Linked DNA regions of Noviherbaspirillum saxi. The main gene of each other region encodes a partner of the protein of the gene in region 3 in a complex. Links are inferred from orthologs where the notes say so. Each region holds a gene or a part of one and is shown on either strand. Other genes may lie near its edges.

The links. The genes of interacting proteins can lie anywhere in the genome.
Region 1: the proteins of D3871_RS07385 (region 3) and D3871_RS08050 are in contact, whole or in part, in a cryo-EM structure (PDB 9GE8), measured with the Escherichia coli proteins. The link is inferred for Noviherbaspirillum saxi from one-to-one orthologs.
Region 2: the proteins of D3871_RS07385 (region 3) and D3871_RS08045 are in contact, whole or in part, in a cryo-EM structure (PDB 9GE8), measured with the Escherichia coli proteins. The link is inferred for Noviherbaspirillum saxi from one-to-one orthologs.

What each region holds. Positions count from the first base shown.
Region 1 is NZ_QYUO01000001.1:1,705,794-1,709,157, reverse strand. The notes cover bases 425-3,364. They hold D3871_RS08050 (ABC transporter ATP-binding protein), read right to left. Parts: upstream 2,265-3,364; coding sequence 1,584-2,264; downstream 425-1,583. Other genes in these bases: D3871_RS08040 (SurA N-terminal domain-containing protein), read right to left, coding at 3,003-3,364; D3871_RS08045 (arylesterase), read left to right, coding at 2,263-2,913; D3871_RS08055 (DMT family transporter), read left to right, coding at 647-1,558; D3871_RS08060 (NAD(P)H-hydrate dehydratase), read left to right, coding at 425-672. In the rest of the region: more of D3871_RS08060, read left to right, coding at 1-424.
Region 2 is NZ_QYUO01000001.1:1,704,647-1,707,965, forward strand. Bases 425-3,319 are described here. They hold D3871_RS08045 (arylesterase), read right to left. Parts: upstream 2,250-3,319; coding sequence 1,599-2,249; downstream 425-1,598. Other genes in these bases: D3871_RS08040 (SurA N-terminal domain-containing protein), read left to right, coding at 425-1,509; D3871_RS08050 (ABC transporter ATP-binding protein), read left to right, coding at 2,248-2,928; D3871_RS08055 (DMT family transporter), read right to left, coding at 2,954-3,319. Outside these bases: more of D3871_RS08040, read left to right, coding at 1-424. UniProt on the Escherichia coli protein: TesA is a multifunctional esterase that can act as a thioesterase, lysophospholipase and protease.
Region 3 is NZ_QYUO01000001.1:1,561,239-1,564,816, reverse strand. Bases 135-3,288 are described here. They hold D3871_RS07385 (ABC transporter permease), read right to left. Parts: upstream 2,889-3,288; coding sequence 381-2,888; downstream 135-380. Other genes in these bases: D3871_RS07380 (DUF4126 domain-containing protein), read right to left, coding at 2,888-3,288. Outside these bases: more of D3871_RS07380, read right to left, coding at 3,289-3,472.

The DNA of each region.
Region 1 (3,364 bases), 140 kb from region 3 along the record:
CAGACTCCGGCCTATGATTTCCTGCAACCCGAACTGATGTGCCGCCACGTCGTGGAAATCGAAACCTTCACCGGCGTGCTTGTGGTGGGGCCCGGCCTCGGCACATCGCAGCAAGCAAAGGAAGTGCTGGAAAAGGCGCTGCTCAGCGACTGTCCTCTTGTGCTGGATGCGGATGCGCTGAACCTGCTTTCTGTCGACGAGACCTTGCAGCAAGCGCTAAGAAAGCGCAGCGCGCCATCCATGTTGACACCGCACCCGCTGGAGGCGGCGCGCTTGCTGCAGACCGATACGCGCAGCGTCCAGGCAGACCGGATGAACTCAGCTCGCCGATTGGCCCAGCAGACCAATGCGGTGGTTGTGCTGAAAGGTTCGGGTAGCATCGTGGCGCGCGCTGACGGGGCGCTGGTCATCAATCCAACCGGGAACCCGGCGCTGGCCACGGCCGGCAGCGGAGACGTATTGGCCGGCATCTGCGGAGCGCTTCTGGCCCAGACGTTTCCCTGCTGGGAAGCGGCGCTTGCTGCAGTCTGGGTCCACGGCGCGGCCGCCGATGCGCTCGTGCGCGATGGCGTCGGACCGATTGGACTGACGGCGAGCGAATTGATTCCTGCCGCTCGGCGCATTCTCAATCAATTGACGGAGCAGCATGCACAACGCCACGTCCCGCGCTAACCTATGGCTTGGCATTGCCTGCCTGGTCGCTGGCCAGTGGACTCTTACGCTGCTCGATACCGCCGGAAAACTGCTGACTCAGGCCGGCTACCATGTAGTGATGATTGCATGGATGCGCTACACGATTAATACCGTCTTCATGGCGGCCACCCTTGCGCCGCTGTACTACCGAAAAACCGGACGCAGTATCCTGGCAACCCAACGCCCCGGCCTACAGATATTTCGCGCCGCGATGCTGCTTTTTTCAACCATCGTGTTCTTCTCGGTACTGAAGATCGTGCCGCTTTCCGAAGGCACCGCAATGAATTTCTGCGCGCCGCTGATCGTGCTGGCGGTATCGCCATGGCTGCTCAAGGAAAAGAGCTATCCGTCGCGCTGGGTTGCCGTCGGCATCGGCTTTATCGGCATGCTGATCGTGATGCGTCCGGGCGGAGGGATCGTGCCGGCAGGTGTACTGCTTGGCGCCGCATCCGCCATCATCTTCGCCGGCGTATCGGTACTGACCCGCAAGACCAACCAGACCGACCATCCATTAGTGACGTTATTCTACGGAGGCTTGGTCGGCATGATTGCCAGCACGCTGATCGTTCCATTTTTCTGGTCATCCCATATGCCGACCACACGCGAATGGCTGATCCTTGCGTCGACCGGCATCACCAGCACGGTCGGACATTATTTCGTCAACAGCGCCTACAAGCATGCGGAAGCCTCGCTGCTGACGCCGTTCTTCTATCTGCAGATTATTTCAGCGACGGGAATGGGCTGGCTGGTGTTCAATCAATTGCCCGATACCTTGACCGCCCTTGGCATCGGTATTATCTGCGCAAGCGGAATGGGAATCGCCTACGTCGAGCATCGCCGCATGCACAGGCAGGCCGCCTTGTAGTGCGCAGCTTTTCGCAACCGACTTTTCAGGTAAGGCGACCGGCGGAAATGGTGATGGTTCGCTTGCACCGCGCGGCGATCGACGGATCGTGCGTGACCAGCACAAGGGTCGAGCCGCGTTCTTCATTGAGCTCGAACATCAACTTGATAACGGAGTCGCCAGTAGCGGCATCCAGACTTCCTGTGGGCTCATCCGCGAACAAGAGAGGCGGAGTTGTCACAAATGCGCGTGCGAGCGCGACACGTTGCTGTTCGCCGCCCGACAGGAATTTTGGATAGTGCCGTAATCGGCTGGAAAGCCCAACCCGGCCGAGCATTGCTTCCGCCTTCGATCTGGCCTCGTCATCGCGCCTGAGCTCCAGCGGGAGCATGACGTTTTCAAGGGCGGTGAGATGGGCAAGCAACTGGAAAGACTGGAATACAAATCCCAGCTTGGCTTGACGCAAGCCGGCACGTCCGTCTTCATCCAATGCAAAAATATCGACGCCGTCCAGCTTTACCGTTCCTTCGGTAGGCATGTCGAGGCCGGCAAGCAAACCAAGCAAGGTGGACTTGCCGGATCCGGACGCGCCTACGATTGCGAGCGTCTCTCCTGGACGGACGGTAAAATCGATACCACTCAAGATGGTTAGCTCGCCCGTTGCATCGGTGACGCGCTTGCTCAATCGAACGACTTCAATTGCAGGTGTTAAGGAAGGTCCAGGCATGCGTGATAATGGTAAGAAATATAAATCCGGGATTAATAACTTAAGATGGCTGGCGGCGCTGTCGTTCTTCTTCTTTGCAACGTGCGCCTATTCTGCATCAAAAACCGTGCTTGTGCTCGGTGATAGCCTGTCGGCGGAGTACGGCCTCGCACGCGGCAGCGGCTGGGTAAGTTTGCTTGAACAACGCCTCAAGCAATCGAAAATCGACGCGGTCATTGTCAATGCAAGCATCAGCGGCGAAACCACTAGCGGAGGCAAGGCGCGGCTACCCGCCCTCCTCGGTCAGCATCGACCGGATATCGTGATCGTCGAACTGGGTGCCAATGATGGTTTGCGTGGACTACCGGTTGCATCGGCGGAGGGGAATCTGCGTGACATGATCAATGCCTCGCGCAAGGCGAAAGCCAACGTGCTTCTTGTAGGGATGCAGATCCCCCCCAACTACGGCCGTGAATACACACAAAAATTCTCGGGCATGTATGAAAAACTTTCGAAGGAAACAAAGATTTCGTTCGCACCATTTTTACTGCAAGGTGTCGCCAATCAGCCCAAGCTGTTCCAGTCCGACCGCATACATCCACTGGCTGAGGCGCAGCCAATCATTCTGGAAAATATCTGGCCTTATCTGAAGCCGTTGCTGGGCAAGTAAATGGAATTTCTTTCTGCTGCAGAGTTGCTTTGAACATAAAAAACCGCTCGTGATAACGAGCGGTTTTTTTCAAGGCATGCAGCCTGCAATTATTTCGTATCAGCAGTTTCTGCGTTGTTGGACGAAGCCACCGGCTTCAGTATTTCGACCTTTGCTTTCTTCTTTAACGCCTCCAGATAGGCCAGGGCTTCCTGTTGGGCCAATGCGCCTGCAATCTGTTGCTGTTCTGCCTGGCGGCGTGCCACGTCCGGATTTGCCGGCTGCGCCACCTTGTTGATGCGGTAAACGCCGTATCCTTGCGCGCCCAGATCAACGCCCACATAGGCAGGAAGCTTACTCGTATCGGCTTTCATTACTGCCGACAGTGCCGCACCGTTCATGCCTTCCGCCTTGGCGCGGGACACGGTCTTCGCCTGGCCGAAGCCAGCGGTGTCGCTACCGGCTTTCACCG
Region 2 (3,319 bases), 140 kb from region 3 along the record:
GCTCAGGGGATGACCCCGACCATGTATGAAGCACGGTTGCGGCAGGATCTGACGCTTCAACAAGTCAACGCGGGTGTGCAAGCAAGCGCGTTTGCGCCGAAGACCGTTGCCGGCCGTTTATCGGACCTGAACGATCAGGAACGTGAGGTTCAGGAAGTATTGTTCAAGGCGTCTGATTTCGTGTCTCAGGTCAAGGTAACGGATGACATGCTGAAAGCGTATTACGAGAAAAATGCGAAGCAGTTTGAAATTCCGGAACTGGTAAAAGCAGAATACGCCGTTCTCAATAGCGATGCTGTCGCCGCGCAAATTACCGTCAGTGACGCAGACATCAAATCCTATTACGACCAGAATGCTTCACGGTATACCGAAGAAGAACAGCGCCGCGCAAGCCATATCCTCATCAAGGCCGACAAGGGTGCATCGGCGGCAGACAAGAGCGCTGCAAAGGAAAAAGCGGAAAAGCTGCTGGTTCAGGCACGCAAGAATCCGGCTGACTTCGCAAAACTTGCAAAGGAACATTCGCAAGATCCGGGTTCGGCAGAGCGTGGCGGCGATCTCGATTTCTTTGGCAAGGGCATGATGGTCAAGCCCTTCGAAGACACAGTGTTCAAACTCAAGCAGGGCGAGATCAGCGATGTTGTCGAGTCCGATTTTGGCTATCACATCATTCAGTTGACCGGAGTAAAAGCTGCAACAGCGAAATCCCTGGACGAAGTAAAAAGCCAGATTGCCGCAGATATCAAGAAACAGCTTGCCGCCAAAAGATTTACCGAACTGGCCGAGCAGTTCACCAACACTGTCTATGAGCAATCTGAAAGCCTGAAGCCTGTTACCGACAAGCTGAAACTGAAGATAGAAAACGTCGATGGCTTGACCCGCGTGCCGAATCCAACCGCGGCGCCGACAGCTCCATATAACAATCCGAAATTCCTCGCTGCGCTGTTTTCCGATGAGGCGGTGAAGAATAAGCGCAATACCGAAGCCGTAGAGGTGTCACCCAATACCTTGATCGCAGGGCGAGTCCTCGAATACAAACCGGTCAGTAAACGTCCGTTTGAAGAGGTCCAGGCAATCGTGCGAGAGCGTGTGGTCCAGGAGGAGGCGGCGGCTTTGGCGAAAAAAGCTGGCGAGGCGAAACTCGCTGCGGTGAAAGCCGGTAGCGACACCGCTGGCTTCGGCCAGGCGAAGACCGTGTCCCGCGCCAAGGCGGAAGGCATGAACGGTGCGGCACTGTCGGCAGTAATGAAAGCCGATACGAGTAAGCTTCCTGCCTATGTGGGCGTTGATCTGGGCGCGCAAGGATACGGCGTTTACCGCATCAACAAGGTGGCGCAGCCGGCAAATCCGGACGTGGCACGCCGCCAGGCAGAACAGCAACAGATTGCAGGCGCATTGGCCCAACAGGAAGCCCTGGCCTATCTGGAGGCGTTAAAGAAGAAAGCAAAGGTCGAAATACTGAAGCCGGTGGCTTCGTCCAACAACGCAGAAACTGCTGATACGAAATAATTGCAGGCTGCATGCCTTGAAAAAAACCGCTCGTTATCACGAGCGGTTTTTTATGTTCAAAGCAACTCTGCAGCAGAAAGAAATTCCATTTACTTGCCCAGCAACGGCTTCAGATAAGGCCAGATATTTTCCAGAATGATTGGCTGCGCCTCAGCCAGTGGATGTATGCGGTCGGACTGGAACAGCTTGGGCTGATTGGCGACACCTTGCAGTAAAAATGGTGCGAACGAAATCTTTGTTTCCTTCGAAAGTTTTTCATACATGCCCGAGAATTTTTGTGTGTATTCACGGCCGTAGTTGGGGGGGATCTGCATCCCTACAAGAAGCACGTTGGCTTTCGCCTTGCGCGAGGCATTGATCATGTCACGCAGATTCCCCTCCGCCGATGCAACCGGTAGTCCACGCAAACCATCATTGGCACCCAGTTCGACGATCACGATATCCGGTCGATGCTGACCGAGGAGGGCGGGTAGCCGCGCCTTGCCTCCGCTAGTGGTTTCGCCGCTGATGCTTGCATTGACAATGACCGCGTCGATTTTCGATTGCTTGAGGCGTTGTTCAAGCAAACTTACCCAGCCGCTGCCGCGTGCGAGGCCGTACTCCGCCGACAGGCTATCACCGAGCACAAGCACGGTTTTTGATGCAGAATAGGCGCACGTTGCAAAGAAGAAGAACGACAGCGCCGCCAGCCATCTTAAGTTATTAATCCCGGATTTATATTTCTTACCATTATCACGCATGCCTGGACCTTCCTTAACACCTGCAATTGAAGTCGTTCGATTGAGCAAGCGCGTCACCGATGCAACGGGCGAGCTAACCATCTTGAGTGGTATCGATTTTACCGTCCGTCCAGGAGAGACGCTCGCAATCGTAGGCGCGTCCGGATCCGGCAAGTCCACCTTGCTTGGTTTGCTTGCCGGCCTCGACATGCCTACCGAAGGAACGGTAAAGCTGGACGGCGTCGATATTTTTGCATTGGATGAAGACGGACGTGCCGGCTTGCGTCAAGCCAAGCTGGGATTTGTATTCCAGTCTTTCCAGTTGCTTGCCCATCTCACCGCCCTTGAAAACGTCATGCTCCCGCTGGAGCTCAGGCGCGATGACGAGGCCAGATCGAAGGCGGAAGCAATGCTCGGCCGGGTTGGGCTTTCCAGCCGATTACGGCACTATCCAAAATTCCTGTCGGGCGGCGAACAGCAACGTGTCGCGCTCGCACGCGCATTTGTGACAACTCCGCCTCTCTTGTTCGCGGATGAGCCCACAGGAAGTCTGGATGCCGCTACTGGCGACTCCGTTATCAAGTTGATGTTCGAGCTCAATGAAGAACGCGGCTCGACCCTTGTGCTGGTCACGCACGATCCGTCGATCGCCGCGCGGTGCAAGCGAACCATCACCATTTCCGCCGGTCGCCTTACCTGAAAAGTCGGTTGCGAAAAGCTGCGCACTACAAGGCGGCCTGCCTGTGCATGCGGCGATGCTCGACGTAGGCGATTCCCATTCCGCTTGCGCAGATAATACCGATGCCAAGGGCGGTCAAGGTATCGGGCAATTGATTGAACACCAGCCAGCCCATTCCCGTCGCTGAAATAATCTGCAGATAGAAGAACGGCGTCAGCAGCGAGGCTTCCGCATGCTTGTAGGCGCTGTTGACGAAATAATGTCCGACCGTGCTGGTGATGCCGGTCGACGCAAGGATCAGCCATTCGCGTGTGGTCGGCATATGGGATGACCAGAAAAATGGAACGATCAGCGTGCTGGCAATCATGCCGACCAAGCCTCCGTAGAATAACGTCACTAATGGATGGTCGGT
Region 3 (3,578 bases):
TAAGATATGAAACCGTGCTATCTCAAAGCGTTGCGTGCGTCGCAAACACCTTTATTAGGCGTCTGAAAAGCTGTTTTACGCATACGTAAATGTGCTGATGTCACGATAGGAGAGAGTCAGCCCGGAAACCTTGCGGAAAAGCACACCTACGCAGGCCAACCTTTAACGTGGATTAAAAGTTCTTGCTTTGCGGACGTGAAAACGGGCTTGAAGTCAAGCGGATCGAAAAAGAGAACGAGACTGCGGAAGAAGATCGGCAACGCAAAATATCGCCGCGTATTGAAGATGACAAGAAGAAATATCCGAAGCCTGAACAGGCTGCGGAGCCATCAATCGACACACGGCTTGCATCCGTGCATCGATTGATGGCTCCGTAAAACTCAGCCGCCGCGCAAAGTCTGTAGTGGAGGCTGGTTCAATACATTGCGCAAGCCCGCCCAGCCGCCGACGAATGCGCAGACGGAACCTGTGATCAGACCCGCAAGCCATACCACCGGACTGAAGGACCATTCAAAATTGAATACGTAGCGCGCCAGCGTCCACCCGATCGCGGCGGCGCCGCTCGCCGCGAGCATTCCGGCAAGTCCGCCGACCAGGGCAAATTCTATCCACTGTGCCTGCGACAATTGCGAACGGGTTGCGCCCAGTGCACGCAGCAGTCCGGATTCCCGAATCCGCTCGTCCTGCGAAGCGACCAAAGCGGCATACAGCACCAGCACCCCTGATGCGAGCGTGAACAGGAACAGGAATTCGACTGCGGTGACCACTTGGTCGACCACGCTTTGTACCTGCCTGACGAGGCTGCCGATATCGACGATCGTCAGGTTGGGGTAATCGCGTGTCAGTTCATTGGCTAGCGGCGATTTGTCTTCCGGTAGATGAAAGGCAGTGATCCAGGTCTGAGGCATTTCTTTCATCAATGCCGGGTTCAGGATCACGAAGAAATTCACGCGCATCGAACCCCACTCCAGCTTGCGAAGGCTGGTGACGGTAGCCTCGACTTGCTGACCACCAATGTCGAAGCGCAGACGGTCGCCCAGCTTCAGATTGAGTGTTTTGGCAAGCCCTTCCTCGACCGAAGCTTCCGGTTTGCTGTCGTCATACCAGCGGCCGGCAATGATCTGATTCTGTGCAGGCATGCTGCGCATGGTGGAGAGATTGAATTCCCGATCGACCAGACGCCGTGCGCGGTCATCGACGTAGGTATCACCAGTGATGACGGTTTCATTGATCTTGATGAGGCGGCCGCGAATCATCGGATAGAGCGCCGATGCACCGTTGCCGTTGCCGGCCGCAGCCAGACGCTGTTCGATATCCGACTTTTGTTCCGGCTGGATATTGAGTATGAAACGGTTGGGTGCATCGGGTGGCGTGGAGTTGCGCCAGGCATCGACCAGGTCGCCGCGAATCACTGTCAGCAGCAGCAATGCCATCAACCCCAGCGACAGCGCCACGACCTGCACGACGGTCGCACCGGTGCGGCGCTGCAATGCCGTGATCGCGAATCGCCATGAAGGATGATTGATGACGCTTCGAACATGGCGCAGCGAGCGCACCGCCCCCCAACCTGCAAGAGCGAATACCGCAAAGCCGCCAAGAAAGCCTGCGGCGGTCAGCAAGCCCAGCTTGGGATTGCCCGACTGCCACAACAGCAATGCGATAAATGTAAGCAGGCCAAGTGCATAGGTAGCCATGGTTGCCGCTTGCGGCGGATCCTGTTCGCGCCGTATCACGCGGTTGTGCGGCACGTTGCGCAACTGCAGTATGGGGGGTATGGCAAACCCGATCAGCAACAGCAAGCCCGTGGCCACGCCTTGCACGGCGGGTATCCAGCTGGCGGCCGGCAAGTCGCTCGCAACCAGCTTGCCCAGCCATTCGAGCAGGACGAAATGGGCGGCATACCCTGCGACGGCGCCGAGCACGCTGCCAGCCAGACCGACCAGCGCGAACTCGACCAGGTACATCGTCGTGACCTGATTCTGTGTCAGGCCGAGAAACCTGAGCATGGCGCAGGCATCAAGATGGCGCAGCATGAAACGACGTGCGGCCATCGCGACGGCGACTGCAGCCAGCATCGCGGACAATAGCCCGACCAGTGAGAGAAACTGTTCGGCCCGGTCCAGCGTGGCACGCATTTCCGGACGTCCGGATTCCAGCGATTCGATGCGGACACCTTTTGCATTCTCGCGCTCGATGACATGTTGCAACCATTTCTGATAGGCGGCGATGTCGCGTGCCGGCCCCGCCAGCAACATGCGATAAGTCACGCGGGACCCATTCTGGATCAGGTTGGTGCCGGCAAGATCAGGCATGGACAACATGACCCGCGGCGCGAAGTTGATGAAGCCCGCACCCCGGTCCGGCTCGATGGAAATGATGCGCGCCACCACGAATGAAAGATCGCCAAGGCGCAGCTTGTCGCCAACCTTGATATCCAGCGTGGGCAGGATGGACTTATCCACCCATACCGATCCTGTGGCAGGAATCTCGCGCGTCTCGATGTCGGCGCCTTCGCCGCCGTTGGCCAGCTTGAGCGTACCGCGTAAAGGATAACCATCGGATACCGCCTTGATCGACGCAAGCTGCGAACGGGTATTGTCGCCTTCCCCGGCCAATGCCATGCTGGGGAAGGTCACGGTTTCAGCAAGGCCGAGTCCGCGCCGCTTTGCTTCCGCGCGCCATTCGGCATTGAGCGGCTGGTCCGCATTCACGACAAGATCGCCACCCAACAACTGGTGGGCGTCGCGGCTGAGGCCAGCGCGCATGCGATCGATGAAAAAGCCGACCGAAGAAAGGGAAGCGACCGCCACGATCAGGGCGATCAGGAGAAAACGCAACTCCCCCGCCCGCCAGTCGCGGCGGGTCATTTGTATTGCCTGTAAAAACATCAGGTACTCAACTTTCTGAAAAGCCAGCGCAGGCCGCGCCATAACTTTGGCATCAGCCACAAGGCGGCAAGGAAGAAAACGATCAGGAATCCGAACAGGACCCAGGGATAGAAAAAAGCGGCCCACAGACCGCCCATGACGGCGACATCTTCGGAAAACGAAGCCGCCCAGTTGCTGAATGGTTCCGGCGAGGTATTGATGAGGGCGCGGCTGCCGGCCTTGGTCATGTGCGCGCCAGCCGCGAAGGTGCCGCCAAGAAGAGCGGCGATGGCAGACCACTCCGGACCTATCTCGCCCAGCGCCGCAGCGCCCAGCACCGCGCCGGCCGGTACGCGAATGAAGGTCTGGATCGCATCCCAGGCGGAATCGATGCCGGGCACCTTGTCCGCAAGAAACTCAACGATCAGCAATATGCCTGTAATGCCGATCACCCAAGGCGACTGCAACACTTCAAGCGCCGGCGGCAGGTCTATCCATCCTGAGCGTCCGAACAGGCCGGCGATGAACAGGGTCATGTAAAGGCGAATGCCGCTGGCCCAGGAAAGCCCCCCGGCCAGCGCGGCTGCCGAAAGTACATCAGGCATGCGGCCCTCCCCGCCCGTCTAGCAAGGACAGGCATGCACAGGGCGCACCGCCAAGTGCGGATGGATGGTCAGCCAGCATTGCAGCGTCGGTCTTCATGATGTCCCT